Pseudoxanthobacter soli DSM 19599: one gene and its partner. The protein of the gene in region 1 interacts with the protein of each later gene in a pairwise test. Links are inferred from orthologs where the notes say so. Each region holds a gene or a part of one and is shown in the gene's direction. Other genes may lie near its edges.

Evidence for each region. The genes of interacting proteins can lie anywhere in the genome.
Region 2: the proteins of ftsH (region 1) and hflK interact in binary tests that used the Escherichia coli proteins (3 or more experiments, as listed by UniProt). The link is inferred for Pseudoxanthobacter soli DSM 19599 from one-to-one orthologs.

Annotation. Positions count from the first base shown.
Region 1 is NZ_FRXO01000002.1:359,562-367,222, reverse strand. Bases 1,903-4,822 are described here. They hold ftsH (ATP-dependent zinc metalloprotease FtsH), read left to right. Parts: upstream 1,903-2,359; coding sequence 2,360-4,285; downstream 4,286-4,822. Other genes in these bases: BUF17_RS06045 (DeoR/GlpR family DNA-binding transcription regulator), read right to left, coding at 4,779-4,822; BUF17_RS06050 (DUF1272 domain-containing protein), read left to right, coding at 4,441-4,689; tilS (tRNA lysidine(34) synthetase TilS), read left to right, coding at 1,903-2,219. In the rest of the region: tol-pal system protein YbgF, read left to right, coding at 1-789; more of tilS, read left to right, coding at 795-1,902; more of BUF17_RS06045, read right to left, coding at 4,823-5,585; BUF17_RS06040 (M16 family metallopeptidase), read right to left, coding at 5,699-7,084; BUF17_RS06035 (M16 family metallopeptidase), read right to left, coding at 7,090-7,661. UniProt on the Escherichia coli protein: Acts as a processive, ATP-dependent zinc metallopeptidase for both cytoplasmic and membrane proteins. Plays a role in the quality control of integral membrane proteins.
Region 2 is NZ_FRXO01000005.1:422,896-430,509, forward strand. What follows is about bases 2,597-5,469. They hold hflK (FtsH protease activity modulator HflK), read left to right. Parts: upstream 2,597-3,353; coding sequence 3,354-4,586; downstream 4,587-5,469. Other genes in these bases: BUF17_RS14695 (dihydrofolate reductase), read left to right, coding at 2,597-3,069; hflC (protease modulator HflC), read left to right, coding at 4,583-5,469. In the rest of the region: BUF17_RS14675 (SspB family protein), read right to left, coding at 1-362; BUF17_RS14685 (thymidylate synthase), read left to right, coding at 1,221-2,015; BUF17_RS14690 (GNAT family N-acetyltransferase), read left to right, coding at 2,012-2,503; more of BUF17_RS14695, read left to right, coding at 2,500-2,596; more of hflC, read left to right, coding at 5,470-5,515; BUF17_RS14710 (DUF2065 domain-containing protein), read left to right, coding at 5,512-5,697; BUF17_RS14715 (DegQ family serine endoprotease), read left to right, coding at 6,108-7,614.

The DNA of each region.
Region 1 (7,661 bases):
GCGGGCGGCGCCGGCACCGATGTCGCCGCGCTGCCGGCGGACGGGTTCTCCGCCCAGCCCGAAGCCGCTCCGCCCACACCGGGCGGAGCCGGTCCGGTCGGCACCTTCCCGGCTGCCGAGCCCGCCGGCAATACCGCCGCGGCGCCGGCGGTGCCGGGCAGCGGCCCCCTGGACCTGACGGCGTTGATCCGGGCGAACGACCCCTCGGCCGATGCCGCCGCGGGCGCCCCGCCGGCAGACCCGGCTTCAACCGCGGGGCTGCCCGACACGGGCGCCGTCGCGGCGGCACCGCCCACGAATCTCGGCACCTTGCCGGCCTCGGACGTTCCTGGCGTCGGCTCGCCGACATACACGCCGCCCGCCGGCACCCAGGTGGCGGCCGTGCCGGGCCCGTCTTCGGCGCCGGCGACGCCGCGCACTGCCTATGACGAAGCCTACGGCTATGTGATGCGGGGCGATTACGTTCAGGCGGAATCGGCGTTCCGCCGCTTCCTCGCGTCCTATCCCGGCGACAAGCTGGAACCGGACGCGCAATATTGGCTGGGCGAGAGCCTCTATTCGCGCGGCAACTATCGCGACGCCGCGACGGCCTTCCTCGAGGGCTACACCCAGCATCCCGAAAGCCGCAAGGCGCCCGACAGCCTGTTCAAGCTCGGCCTGTCGCTGAACGGCATGGGCGAGAAGAGCGCCGCCTGCGCCTCCTACAAGGAACTCTTGACGCGCTATACCTCCGCGTCCGCCGCGCTGCGTGATCGCGTCCGCGCGGAGCAGAAGACCGCCGGCTGCTGACGGCCGTGCCAGAGACGGAACAATCCGCGGCCGGCACGTCCGCCGCCTCTGCGTCCGGAGCTCCGGCTCCCGTCCGCGACGATGAACTCGACGCCCTTTTTGCCCCGCTGAGCGCCCATCGAAGCGTGCTGCTCGCGGTGTCCGGTGGCTCCGATTCAACAGCCCTCGCCTTCCTGTTCGCCCGCTGGCGCAGTCTCCGCGCCTGGATGCCGGACGACACGGCGCGTCCCGTTCCTGCAGCCCCGCCCGTTCCCGCCGCCGTCGTTGCGACGGTCGACCATGCCCTCCGGCCGGGTTCGGCCGATGAGGCGAAAGCCGTCGGCGAACTAGTGGGCCGCTTCGACCTGCCCCACCGCATTCTCGTCTGGCAGGGCGAGAAACCGACATCGGACCTTCAGGCAGCGGCGCGCGATGCCCGCTATGCCCTGCTGCTCGAGGCGGCGCGGCACTGCGGCGCCACGGCGATCGTCACCGCCCACACGCTCGACGACCAGGCCGAGACTTTTCTGATGCGGCTCGGGCGCGGCAGCGGGCTTGCCGGGCTGTCCGCGATGCGGCCGGAGCGCCAGCTCGACGAGTGCGTGCTCGTCCGCCCGCTGCTCGGCATCGACCGGGAGCGTCTGCGGGCGACGCTTCGTGCCGCCGGCATCGCGTGGAGCGACGATCCGTCGAACGAGAACCCGGCCTTCGCACGCGTGCGGCTTCGCAGGCTGATGCCGCTTCTGGCCGCGGAGGGCCTGACCGCCGGCCGGCTCTCGGCGACTGCCGCCCGGCTCGCCCGCGCGCAGTCCGTCATCGACGATCTCGTCGCGGATCTCGCCACCCGCACCGTGGAGCGCCACCCGGGAGGCTTCGCCGCCATCGATCTGGTGGCGCTCTCACAGGCGCATGAGGAGGTCGCGCTCCGGTTGTTCTCGCGCGTCATCTCCGATGTCGGCGGCGGCTGGTACGGCCCGCGTCTCGAACGGCTCGAGGCCGCGTTCCGGGCGGTCACGGCGCCGCTCCCCGATGGTGGGGGACGCCCGCCCGCGCGCACGCTCGGCGGCACCGCCATCATCCGTCGTGGGACGCGCCTGTGGATCCATCGCGAGGCCGGGCGGGACGGTCTGCCGAGCCTCGCGCTCGCGCCCGGTGAGACGTCGATGTGGGACGGTCGCGTGAGCGTGTCGCTTGCGTCTCACGCTCCGCATCACATTGTCGTGGCTCCGCTCGGTCCCGGCGGCCGCAAACTGACCGGGATCAAGGCGAAGGCGGGCGTCACCCGCGATGGTGATCTGCCTCCGGCGTCCGCCCTGGCGACCGTTCCCGCCGCATGGGCGGAGGGGACACTGGTGGCCGTGCCGGCGCTGAACTTCTATTCGGCGCCGGCCTGGGCCGACCTCATCGGTTTCGGGCCGTGGCCGCGACACGCCGGAGCGCGCGGGCGATAGGCGGGCCTTCCGGCAAAGACCGGTACATTCTGGCCGGGATAGGCGTCGAATCGGTCCTTTTACCGGGCTTGGCATTGCCTGCCGTCGCACCTATGTTTCGGGAGACAAGCGGGGGATGCACCCGCGGCGAAGGGTCGGTCATGAACAACACTTTTCGGAACTTCGCGCTGTGGGTGATCATCGGTCTCCTGCTGATCGCGCTGTTCCAGCTTTTCCAGAGCCCCGGCAATCGTGCCGCCTCGACGGATGTTCCGTTCTCGCAGTTCCTGAGCGACGTCGACGACGGCTCTGTGAAATCCGTGACGATCGTCGACCAGCAGATCTCGGGCACATACGCGCGCGGCGGCTCTTTCCAGACCTTCGCACCGCGTGACGCCAGCTACATCGACAAGCTCGAAGCCAAGGGCGTGACCATCACGGCGAAGCCCGCCGGCGAGAACTTCTCGCTCATCGGTGCGCTGATCTCGTGGTTCCCGATGCTGCTGATCCTCGGCATCTGGCTGTTCGTGATGCGCCAGATGCAGGGCTCGGGCGGCAAGGCCATGGGCTTCGGCAAGTCGAAGGCCAAGCTCCTGACCGAGGCCCACGGCCGCGTTACGTTCGACGACGTCGCCGGTGTCGACGAGGCCAAGGAGGATCTGCAGGAGATCGTGGACTTCCTGCGCGACCCGCAGAAGTTCCAGCGTCTCGGTGGCCGCATCCCGCGCGGCGTGCTGCTGGTCGGCCCGCCCGGTACCGGCAAGACGCTCCTGGCGCGCGCCATCGCCGGCGAGGCCAATGTTCCGTTCTTCACCATCTCGGGTTCCGATTTCGTCGAAATGTTCGTCGGCGTCGGTGCCAGCCGCGTGCGCGACATGTTCGAGCAGGCGAAGAAGAACGCGCCCTGCATCATCTTCATCGACGAAATCGACGCGGTCGGCCGCCATCGCGGTGCCGGCCTCGGCGGCGGCAACGACGAGCGCGAGCAGACTCTCAACCAGCTCCTCGTGGAGATGGACGGCTTCGAAGCCAACGAAGGCATCATCCTGATCGCCGCGACCAACCGGCCGGACGTTCTCGACCCGGCGCTGCTGCGTCCCGGCCGCTTCGATCGCCAGATCGTCGTGCCGAATCCCGATGTCGTCGGCCGCGAGCGCATTCTGAAGGTGCACGCCCGCAAGGTGCCGCTGGCGCCCGACGTGAACCTCAAGACCCTCGCGCGCGGCACTCCGGGCTTCTCGGGCGCCGATCTCATGAACCTCGTCAACGAGGCGGCGCTGATGGCGGCCCGCCGTGGCAAGCGCCTGGTGACGATGGCGGAGTTCGAGGACGCGAAGGACAAGGTGATGATGGGCGCGGAGCGCCGCACGCTGGTGATGACCGAAGGCGAGAAGCGCCTCACGGCCTATCACGAGGGCGGCCATGCCATCGTCGCGCTGCACGTTCCGGCGACGGACCCCGTGCACAAGGCGACCATCATTCCGCGCGGCCGCGCCCTCGGCATGGTCATGCAGCTGCCGGAGCGCGACAAGCTCTCCATGTCCTACGAGCAGATGACGTCGCGCCTCGCCATCCTCATGGGCGGCCGCGTGGCCGAGCAGCTGATCTTCGGCAAGGACAAGGTGACGTCCGGCGCGGCGTCCGACATCGAGCAGGCCACCAAGCTGGCGCGCGCCATGGTGACCCGCTGGGGCTTCTCGGACGATCTCGGCACGGTCGCCTACGGTGACAACCAGGACGAGGTGTTCCTGGGCATGTCCATGGGCAAGCAGCAGAACGTTTCCGAGGAGACAGCCCGTAAGATCGACGCCGAAGTGCGCCGCCTTGTCGAGGAGGGCCACGCCGAGGCGTTCCGCATCCTGACCGAGAACGGTCACGAGCTGGAGACGCTCGCCCAGGGGCTGCTCGAATACGAGACGCTCTCGGGCGACGAGATCCGCAACCTGCTGAACGGCATCCCGCCGGTGCGCGACAGCGGCGACGAGCCGTCGCCGCCCCGCCAGTCGGCGGTGCCGACGGCCGGCGGGCCGAAGCCGAGCCCCAAGGGCGACGGTACGGGCGACATGCACCCGCAGCCTCAGGCCTGACTTCCCGCGTCGTTCGTGGCGCATGAGACAGACGAAAGAAGCCGGCCCCCCTCGGGCCGGCTTTTTTGTTGTCCTTGCCTTTCTTGTTGTCCCGGCCCGAGAAATCGGACAGCTTTTTCTTTAAAATCGGGCGCGTGCCGAAGGGGAGGTGGCGAATGCTGGAACTCAGGCCCAGTTGCGAATGCTGCGACCGTGACTTGCCGCCCGAAAGCGGGCTTGCCCGCATCTGCAGCTTCGAATGCACGTTTTGCGCCGGCTGTGCGGAGGGCGTGTTGGCCGGTCGCTGCCCGAACTGTGGCGGCAATCTCGTGGCGCGGCCGATCCGCCCGCCGGCCGCGCTCGCGCGTCATCCGGCCTCCACCGTCCGTGTCGTGAAAGAACGGGGCTGTACCGCCGTCGCCTGAGGGGGCGATGTTCGGGCGCGGGGCGGACACGGATCGTAGAAGAGGGCATGGAGGGCCCCCGGGCCGCAGCGCGTGGCCGCTTTCGGCCTTCAGGCCGCGTCGTCGGCGACGATCGTGCTTTCGTCGAGCGGCGCCAGGGCCTCCACCACCTCGACCTCGTGACGCCGGCAGAGTTCGCCGAAGGCAGGCGAGGCGAGGCGGTCGGTGACGAAGCAGGATATCGCCGCGATGTGGCCGATGCGGATCGGCGCGGTCCGCTCGAACTTCATGCGGTCGGCGACGAGGATCGTCCGGCGCGCATTGCCGATGATCGCCTGGGAGACCGGCACCTCGCGATAATCGTAGTCGAGCAGCCCGCCGTCGTCATCGATGGCCGAGGCGCCGATCACGGCGGTATCGACCTTGAACTGGCGGACGAAGTCCGCGGTCGTCGAACCGACGACCCCGCCATCCGACCGGCGCACCGGTCCGCCGGCGACGATCACCTCGATGCGCGGGTGGCGATAGAGCAGGTTGGCGACGTTGAGATTGTTGGTGATGACCAGGAGCCCGTCGTGGTCGACCAGCGCGCGGGCGACTTCCTCGGTCGTCGTGCCGATATTGAGGAACAGCGACGAGTTGTCGGGAATGAGCCGGGCGGCGGCCTCGCCGATGGCGCGCTTCTCCTCGGCGGCGATGAAGCGCCGCGCCTCGTAGCCCACATTCTCCACCCCCGAAGCGATCACCGCGCCGCCGTGGATGCGCGACAGCACGCGCCGCTCGCACAGATCGTTCAGATCCTTGCGGATGGTCTGGGGTGTGACGCCGAAGCGGGTTGCGAGCTCATCGACGCCCACGCGCCCCCGTGAGCGGGCGAGGCTCAGAATTTCGCGCCGGCGTGGCGGCAGATCGTGCACGGTCCGGCCTCCTGTCGTGCTCCGCCTTCGGCCGAGTTTAGACCGGATCGCCCCTCGGAGGAATGGCGGCGACCCGGACTCGGGCCGCCGCCGCCAGCCGCTTGTGGACGGCGTCAGGTCGGCTTGCGCACGTCGCCGGTCAGCACGACGGTCGGCGCGCCGGCATCGAGGATGCGCTTGGCGGCGCGCCGCACATCCTCGAGCGTCACCGCCTCGACGAGGCTGTTGCGCTTGTCGATATAGTCAATGCCGAGATTGTCGAGCTGGATGCCGAGCAACTGGCCGGCGATGCCGCCGGAGGTGTCGAAGCGCAACGGATAGGAACCGGTGATGAAGCGCTTGGCGTCCGCCAGCTCCTTCTCGGTCGGTCCCGTCTCCGCCATCCGGCGGATTTGCTCGCGGATCAGCTTCAGCGCTTCGGCGGCATTCTCCGGCTTGGTCGCGGTGCCGCCGAGGAACATGCCGGCGTGATCGTAGGCCGCGAGATAGGTCTCGATGCCGTAGGTCAGACCGCGCTTCTCGCGGACCTCCTCGAACAGCCACGAGGTGAAGGTGCCGCCGCCCAGGATATGGTTCATCACGTAGGCTGGAATGAAATCCGGATCACTGCGCAGCACGCCCGGTCCGCCGAACTGGATGATCGTCTGCGCGGCCGGCATGGCGCGTTCGCGCTCGAGGTCGGTCTTCGGCACCACGTTCGGCACGGGCGTCAGGTCGGCCTTCTCAGGCAGGGCACCGAAGGTCTTGTCGAGCAGCTTTCCAAGCGTCTCGGCGTCGATGGCGCCGACCACCGCGACCACGAGATTGTCGCGGGCGAAGGTGCGCCCGCGGAACGCCTTCAGATCGGCAGCCGTGAGCCCGGACACCGTCTCCACCGTGCCGTCGGCCGAGCGGCCATAGGGATGATCCGGGAACGCCGCCGCGCTCCACAGCCGGCCTGCGACGTCATTCGGGTCCTCGTCGGAGGCACGGATGCCGGCGACGATCTGAGCGCGCATGCGCTCGATCGGCTCCTGGTCGAAACGCGGCTCGGTGAGCGCGAGACGCAGGAGGTCGAAGGCCTGGTCCCGCTCGGACGCGAGCGTCGTCAGGCGGCCGACGAAGTTGTCCCGGGTGGCGGAGAAGCCGAGGCGGACGCCGAGGGTCGTCAGCTCGTTCTGGTAGAGCGTCGAATCCAGCGGTCCGGCGCCTTCGTCGAGCATCGTCGACATCAGGTTGGCCAGGCCCTCCTTGCCGGCCGGGTCCTGAGCCGAGCCGGCTCCACGGAAGGCGAAGTTCATCGTCACCAGCGGCACGGAATCGTTCTGGACGAGCCATGCCTTGATGCCGCCCGGGCTCGTCACCGGCTCGATCTTCATTGCGTCGGCGGGCACCGCATAGAGCGAGGCGGCGGCGAAGCCGGCGACGACGAGGGCGGTGCGGGTGAACTTGCCGAATTGCGTTTCCAGAACCTGCACGGCGCCGGACGCGAGACGAAGGGGATTGACGAAGCGCGACATCGGAATCAGCCCTGCTGGTTGATGGAGGTGAGCGGGGAGACCGGGGCGCCGCCGCCCTTGCCGCCGGGCTTGGGCAACAGCACGCCCGTTGCGGCCGGCTCCTTGCCGAGATAGCGCTGCGCCACGGCCTGCACCTCCGCCGGGGTGACCGCCGCGATGCCTTTGGGCCAGTTGCGGATGGAATCGATGGTCTCGCCGGTCGTCAGGCCGGTGCCGAAGGCCCGGGCGAGCGAGGACTGGCTGTCCTGGGCGTAGATGGTGTCGGCGATGATCGAGCGCTTGGCGCGGTCGACTTCCTCTGCGGTCGCGCCCTTGGCGATGAGATCGGCGAGAACGCCGTCCATCGCCTTCTCGGCGTCCTCCGGCTTCACGCCGTCGCGCGGCATGACGTAGATCGTGAACCGGCCCTCGTCGAGGCTGCCCGACTGGTAGCCGGCACCGGCATCGGTGGCGGGCCCGCCGTTGCGAACCAGCGCGTCGTACATCCGGCTGGTGGAGCCGCCGCCGAGCACCTCCGCCAGCACGGCGAGCGCGGCGGTTTCCTTCGGATCGTGGGCGGTCGAGGTCGGCACCAGCC
Region 2 (7,614 bases), on another replicon or contig:
TCGTCGCGGTGCGGATCGAACTGCAGGCCGAACTGGACGGAAGGGTCGAAGAAGCCCTTGATCGCGCGGAACGGCACGAACAGCTTCTCCGGCACGCCGCCGAACGACAGCCCGACCTCGAAGCCGTAATCGGAAACCGTCAGGCCCCAGAACTGGTGCTGGAGCACGATGGTCATTTCCTCGGGATATTTCTGCTTGAGGCGGGAGGAAATGCGCACGCCCGGCGCCGAGGTGTCGAACGCAATGAAGAAGTGATGCTCGCCGGGCAGCCCGGCCTGGAGCACCTCGTTCAGAACCTTGCGCACCACGCTTCGCAGCGCGTCCTGCACCAGGACGTCGTATCGGATCAAATCCTCGGCCATCGCTCGTCGCTCTTCGGGCTGGTCGGTCGTCGGGCAGCCGCTGGTTCCGGAAGCAGCCGGGCGGCCGCGCTTCCTAAGGGCTCGGGAGCCATGCACCCCGGCTCCGTCATCCCCGAACCCGCGTTTGCCCCCGTCGGGATCAGAAGGGGCTCACCGCCGGCAATATCGGCCGGGCAGCGGAACCGCCTCGCAGGCGCTTTCAGCCTGTCGTTCCGAACCGGAGAGCCGGCGAGGAACACCTTTTGGACGGCCCTGAGGCCGAATTCGACGACGGAGAAGCGCGACGCATCTGGCGATGCCGGCCGCGGCTCGTCCGCGAAATGAGTGAGGGCTTCTGTTGCCAGGTGCCCCCGAACCCCGCCTTACTGCGCTAACAGCAAGGGCTTAATTAGAGGTACCGCACCGCATCACGCGGCGAGGCGAGCCTCAGCATAGTTGTCATTGGCAACTATAGGTTTGGTCCGATAACGGCGGTACCATGCCGGGCGAAAGCACGACCTTTACACTCTCGTCGATCCTATTTCGCCCCCACCTCAACCCGCTTGTCCGAAGCGGGCTCAGGTGGAGGCGCCGGGTACCGCCCCCGGGTCCGATGAGCTTATTACGTCGACCGTTTATCGCCATATCCGACCGTCGCCGGCAGCCCGAATATAAGATGAAGCGGCGGGATGTGAAAGGGCAGAACGGAGATTGGCATGCGCGGCCATCCACAAGCCGCGTCGTCGGGGGTGCCGTCGCGGCGCTCCGCACGCGACGCCGCGGGCGACTCGCGCTAGTAAGGAACGATCGGAGCCGGCGTCCGTTCGGCCCGGACCGACGTCTGCGGACGTCCCACCGCATCAGCCTCGGGAGCGCGCGATGCGCCAATATCACGATCTCATGCGCCGCATCCTCAGCGAGGGCGCGCTGAAGAGCGACCGCACCGGCACCGGCACTCTGTCGGTGTTCGGCCATCAGATGCGCTTCGATCTCTCGGAAGGCTTTCCGCTGGTGACGACCAAGCGCATCCACCTGCGTTCGGTCATTCACGAGCTGTTGTGGTTCCTGAAGGGCGACACCAACATCGCCTATCTGAAGGAGAACGGCGTCTCCATCTGGGACGAGTGGGCGGACGAGAACGGCGACCTCGGGCCGGTCTACGGCTATCAGTGGCGCTCGTGGCAGACGCCGGATGGCGGCGTGATCGACCAGATCGCCGACGTCGTCAGCGAAATCCGGCGCAATCCCGATTCGCGCCGGCTGATCGTCACGGCCTGGAACCCGGCCGATGTTCCGAAGATGGCGCTGCCGCCGTGCCACCTGATGTTCCAGTTCTATGTGGCCGACGGGCGGCTCTCCTGCCAGCTCTACCAGCGCTCGGCCGACACCTTCCTCGGCGTGCCGTTCAACATCGCGTCCTATGCCCTGCTCACCCACCTCGTCGCCAAGGTGACGGGGCTCGCGCCGGGTGATTTCGTCCACACCCTCGGCGACGCCCACCTCTACGTGAACCACATCGACCAGACGCGCGAGCAGCTCTCCCGCGCGCCGCGGCCTCTGCCGCGGCTCGAGATCGCACCGCATGTCAGCGATCTCGCCTCGATCCGCTTCGAGGACATTGAAGTCGTCGGTTACGATCCCCATCCCCACATCAAGGCCGAGGTGGCGGTGTGAGCATCTCCATCCGTTCCGCCGGACCGGCCGATGCCGGGATCGTGTTCGGCTTCGTGCGCGCGCTCGCCGAATACGAGAAACTCTCTCACGAGGTCGAGGCCGACGAGGCGATGATCGCCGCCGCGCTCGCCGGGCCGAACCCGCGGGTGTTCTGCGACATCGCGGAGTGGAACGGCGCCCCGGCCGGCTTCGCGCTGTGGTTCTATAATTTCTCCACCTTCCGCGGCCGCCATGGCATCTATCTCGAAGACCTGTTCGTCGATCCGGCTCTGCGCGGCCATGGCATAGGCAAGGCCCTGCTCGTCCATCTCGCGCGGCGGTGCGTGGACGAGGGGCTCGGCCGGCTGGAATGGGCGGTGCTGGACTGGAATGCGCCCTCGATCGCGTTCTATCGCGCCCAGGGCGCCGTGCTGATGGACGAGTGGACCGGCTGCCGCGTCTCGGGGGAGGCGTTGGCGAGGCTCGCCGGCGAGACGGCCGCCGCATGAGCGATCATGGCGTCAACGACGATGCTCCCGGTAAGGCTCCTGGCGGCAGGCCGCGTCTCGTGCTCGTCGCGGCCGTCGCGGAGAACGGCGTTATCGGCACCGGCGACGCCATGCCGTGGCACCTGCCGAGCGACCTGAAGCGCTTCAAGGCCGAAACCCTGGGCCATCCCATGCTGATGGGGCGGCGCACCTATCTCTCCATCGGCCGGCCGCTGCCCGGCCGCGACACCGTGGTCGTCACCGCCGACCCGTCGTTCGCGCCCGAAGGCGTGCACGTGGCGCCGACGCTTCCGGCGGCACTCGAGGAAGCCGGCCGGCTCGCCGCCGGGCGGGGTGTCGGCGACATCATGGTGGTCGGGGGCGGGGTTCTCTATGCGTCGCTGATCGATGTCGCGGACCGGCTGTCGATCACCGAGGTCCACGCCCGCCCACAGGGAACCGTGATGTTCCCGCGGATCGACCCCGCGATGTGGCGCGAGGTGTCGCGTCAGGGTCCGGTGCAGGGACCGGCCGACAGCGCGCCGGTCTCTTATGTCGCTTACGAGCGGATTTCGCACGACTCCTGACCGGTGCTCGATTGACGCCGGGCGCTCGGCCACCCACCTGTTGTTGCGCCGGATCGGCGGCGCCCGCCTACGAAGTGTTGACCGGACGGTGCGCGATGCCCGGGCGGGCGTTCGTTGAAAGGCCGGGGGGAAGCCCCTATAACCCGGGCAGGCGAGCACAAGACCACGGCCGGACAAGGCGTGGAATCATGCCGAATGTGGAATTCTGGCGACGCAGGTCGCTGACGACTTAAGATGCTGACGGCTCTGCCGGTCGGCGGCGGAACCGGAACCGAGGAGCAAGGATGCCCTGGAGCAATCAGAGCGGTGGCGGCGGCGGCTGGAAGGGCGGCGGGCCATGGGGCAGCGGCGGCAATAACGGCGGCCCTTGGGGCAATGGTCCCCAGCGCGGACCGAGCGGCGGCCCCCCCGATCTCGAGGAACTCCTGCGGCGCAGCCAGGATCGCCTGAAGCAGGTTCTGCCGGGCGGCGGCGGTGGCGGCCTCGGCTGGCGCACGGTGCTGGTCGCCGGCGTGGCGGTCGCGGTGCTGTGGCTCGCGACCGGCTTCTACCGCGTCGAACAGGGCGAGGTCGGCGTCGAGATGGTGTTCGGCCGCTATATCGGCATGACCCAGCCGGGCCTCAACTATAACTGGCCCTATCCGGTCGGCTCGGTCGAGACGCCCGACGTGCTGCGCATCCGCGAGACCACCGTCGGCCTGCGCGAGATCGAGGCCGTCCGCGGCGGGCCGTCGAGCGGCGTCGACGTGCCGGAGGAAAGCCTGATGCTGACCGCCGACGAGAACATCGTCGACGTCGACTTCAAGGTGCTCTGGCGCATCAGCAACGCGCCCGACTACCTGTTCAACATCCAGAATCCCGAGGCGACCGTGAAGGCCGTTTCCGAAAGTGCGATGCGCGAGGTGGTGGGCCGCACCAACATCCAGCGCGTGCTGACCGACCAGCGCGAGCAGGTGCAGGTTCAGGTCCAGTCGCTGATGCAGCACATTCTCGACAGCTACAAGTCGGGCATCGAGATCAATCAGGTGCAGATGCTGAAGGTCGACCCGCCGCAGCAGGTCATCGACGCCTTCCGCGACGTGCAGGCCGCCCGCGCCGACCAGGAGCGCGTCCAGAACGAAGCCCAGGCCTACGCCAACCGGGTTATCCCCGAGGCGCGCGGCGAGGCCTCCCAGATCGTCGAAAGCGCCAACGGCTACCGCGACCGCTCCGTGGCGGAAGCCCAGGGCCAGACCTCGCGCTTCCTCTCGATCCTGGCCGAATATTCGAAGGCGCCGGACATCACCCGCGAACGCCTCTACCTGGAGACGATGCAGAAGGTGCTTGGCTCGAGCGACAAGATCATCATCGACGACAAGGCCGGCGGACCCGGCGTCGTTCCCTACCTGCCTCTCGACCGTCTGCAGAGCCGCCCGGCGGCGCAGCCGCGCGCGGCCACCTCCGGCCAGTCTTCGAGCCAGTCGCCGCTGTCCGGTCAGACTTTCTCGGGCCAGGACCTGTCGGGAGCGGTGAAATGAGGGGCGGCATCATCGGTCTCGTCGTCGCCGCCGTTCTCGCGGTGCTCGGCTACTCGTCGGCCTACGTGGTCTATCCCACCGATCAGGCGATCGTCCTCCAGTTCGGTGAAGTGCGCCGCGCGGTCACCCAGCCGGGGCTCTACTTCAAGATCCCGTTCATCCAGAACGTCGTGTTCCTCGACAAGCGCGTGCTCGACCTGGAACTGCCGGAACTCGAAGCCATCGCCTCGGACCAGAAGCGCCTCGTCGTCGATGCGTTCGCGCGCTATCGCATTGAAAATCCGGTTCTTTTCTACCAGACGGTGAACAGCATCCCGGAGGGCAACCGTCGGCTCTCGACCTTCGTGCAGTCGTCGATCCGCTCGGTGCTCGCCGATGCGACCTTCCAGGCCGTGGTGCGCGACAGCCGTCCCGAGCTGATGGAGCGCATCCGCCAGGAAGTCGAGCGCCGCGCCCAGGGGCTTGGCGTCTCGGTGGTCGACGTCCGCATCCGCCGCGCCGACCTGCCGGAGGCGAACTCCCAGGCGATCTTCCGCCGGATGCAGACCGAGCGCGAGCGCGAGGCGACGGAAATCCGCGCCCAGGGCGAGGAAGCGGCCCGCCGCATCCGTGCCCAGGCCGACCGCCAGGCGACCGTCATCATCGCCGACGCCAACCGGACGGGCGAGGAAACCCGCGGTCAGGGCGACGCCCAGCGCAGCGCCATCTTCGCCGAGGCGTTCAGCAAGGACCCGTCGTTCTTCGCGTTCTTCCGCTCGATGCAGGCCTACGAGGACTCGCTGAAGTCCGGCGAGACCCGGCTGGTGCTGTCGCCGTCGTCGGAGTTCTTCCGCTTCTTCGACAATCCAGCGGGTAACGGGGTCCGCCCGGCCACACCGGGCCTTGCGCCTGCACCCGCCTCCGGCCCGGCGCCGGCGGCGCAGGAATGAACGACCTCGTCGTCGCGCTCGGACTTGTCCTCGCCATCGAGGGCACGCTCTACGCAGCGGCACCCGGGGTGCTCAAGCGCATGATGCAGCACGCCGTCGGAACACCCGACGGCGTCTTGCGCATCGGCGGGCTGGTGGCGCTGGCCATCGGTGTGGCGCTGGTCTGGCTCATCCGCCACTGAGGCGGTTGCCCAAAAGCGCGATCGATGCGCGGTTGATGCACCATCGACGCACCGTCCGTGCGCGGCGGTGCCCGCTTCGCGCGCGGTGAAGTTCGAGCGCCGCGACGGCCTCTCCGCATCGTGAGGGATTTCGTCGCGACCGTCGGCCGGACCGCCCCGCAATCGCCGCGTTCTTGCCCTGTAGGTCGTTCTTGCCTTGCGGGTCCTGCCGTGCAGGACTTGCCGTGCAGGTCTTGCCGTGCAGGTCTTGCCCTCGGGCAGGCCTTGCCCTGCAGGTTTCGAATCCGTGCGTCTCGGAGCGGGATCCGCTCCGGCTCAATTCTCTCGAGCGGCTCATGTCCGGTCCGGGTCAGTCCACCGGAGGGGGCGCTCCAGAACCAATCGGCTGCGCCCGAACGGGAGACCCCAGCATGCTATTCAGGACATCCCCTTCCGTCACCGGCGTCCGGCCGGGCCGTCGTCCGGCGGGCCGGCGTCTCGCCGCGGCCGGTGCCGCCTGCGGGCTCGCCGCCGCGCTCGCGTTCGGCGCGGTCGGGCTGCCCGGTCCGGCGGTCGCGGCCGGCCCGGCATCGGTCGCCGACCTCGCGGAGGGACTGCTCGACGCGGTGGTCAACGTCTCCACCTCGCAGAAGGTGGAAGCGCCGAGCCAGGTGCCGATCCCGAAGCTCCCCGAGGGCTCGCCGTTCCAGGACTTCTTCGACCAGTTCATGGACCGCCAGGGCAAGGGCTCCGACCGCCCGCAGCGCGTCCAGTCGCTCGGTTCCGGCTTCGTGATCGATCCGTCCGGTATCATCGTGACCAACAACCACGTCATCGATGGCGCCGACGAGATCACGGTCAACTTCTCGGACGGCTCCAAGCTCAAGGCCGAGGTGCTCGGCCGTGACAAGAAGACCGACCTTGCGGTGCTGAAGGTGAAGCCGACCAAGCCGCTCAAGGCGGTCGAGCTTGGCGATTCCAACAAGATCCGCGTCGGCGACTGGGTGATGGCCATCGGCAACCCGTTCGGCCTCGGCGGCACCGTCACGCTCGGCATCGTCTCGGCCCGCAACCGCAACATCAACGCGGGTCCCTACGACGACTTCATCCAGACCGACGCCGCCATCAACCGCGGCAACTCGGGCGGACCGCTGTTCGACATGGACGGCAAGGTGATCGGCATCAACACCGCCATCATCTCGCCCTCCGGCGGCTCCATCGGCATCGGCTTCGCCATCCCGTCCTCGACGGCGAGCCACGTCATCAACCAGCTGCGGCAGTTCGGTGAGACCCGGCGCGGCTGGATCGGCGTGCGCATCCAGGAGGTGACGGACGACATCGCCGAGGGTCTCGGCCTGCCGTCGGCCAAGGGCGCGCTCGTCGCGGGCGTCACCGACAACGGCCCCGCCGCGAAGGGCGGCATCGAGCCGGGCGACGTCATCATCACCTTCGACGGCCGGCCGGTGCCGAAGATGAGCGACCTGCCGCGCATGGTCGCCGACACCGAGGTCGGCAAGGCCGTCGACGTGGTCGTGATCCGAAAGGGCAAGGAAGAGACCCTGAAGATCACGCTGGAACGCCTCGACGAGAAGGCCGAGGCCGCCGCGGACCAGGAAGACGGCGGTGCCGACACGGTGAAGCCCGTCACCGACCAGGTCGCCGGCCTGACGCTGTCGGCGATCACGCCGGAGCTGAAGGACAAGTTCAAGCTGGGCGATTCGGTGAAGGGCGTGCTCGTCACCGAAGTCGATCCGGCGAGCAACGCCGCCGAGAAGCGCATCCAGCCCGGCGACGTGATCGTCGAGGTGGCGCAGGAGCAGGTGACGAGCCCGGCCGACGTCGTCACCAAGTACGACAAGGCCAAGAAGGACGGCCGCAAGACCGTGCTTTTGCTGCTGTCGAACGCCTCGGGCGACCTGCGCTTCACCGCGATCCGCA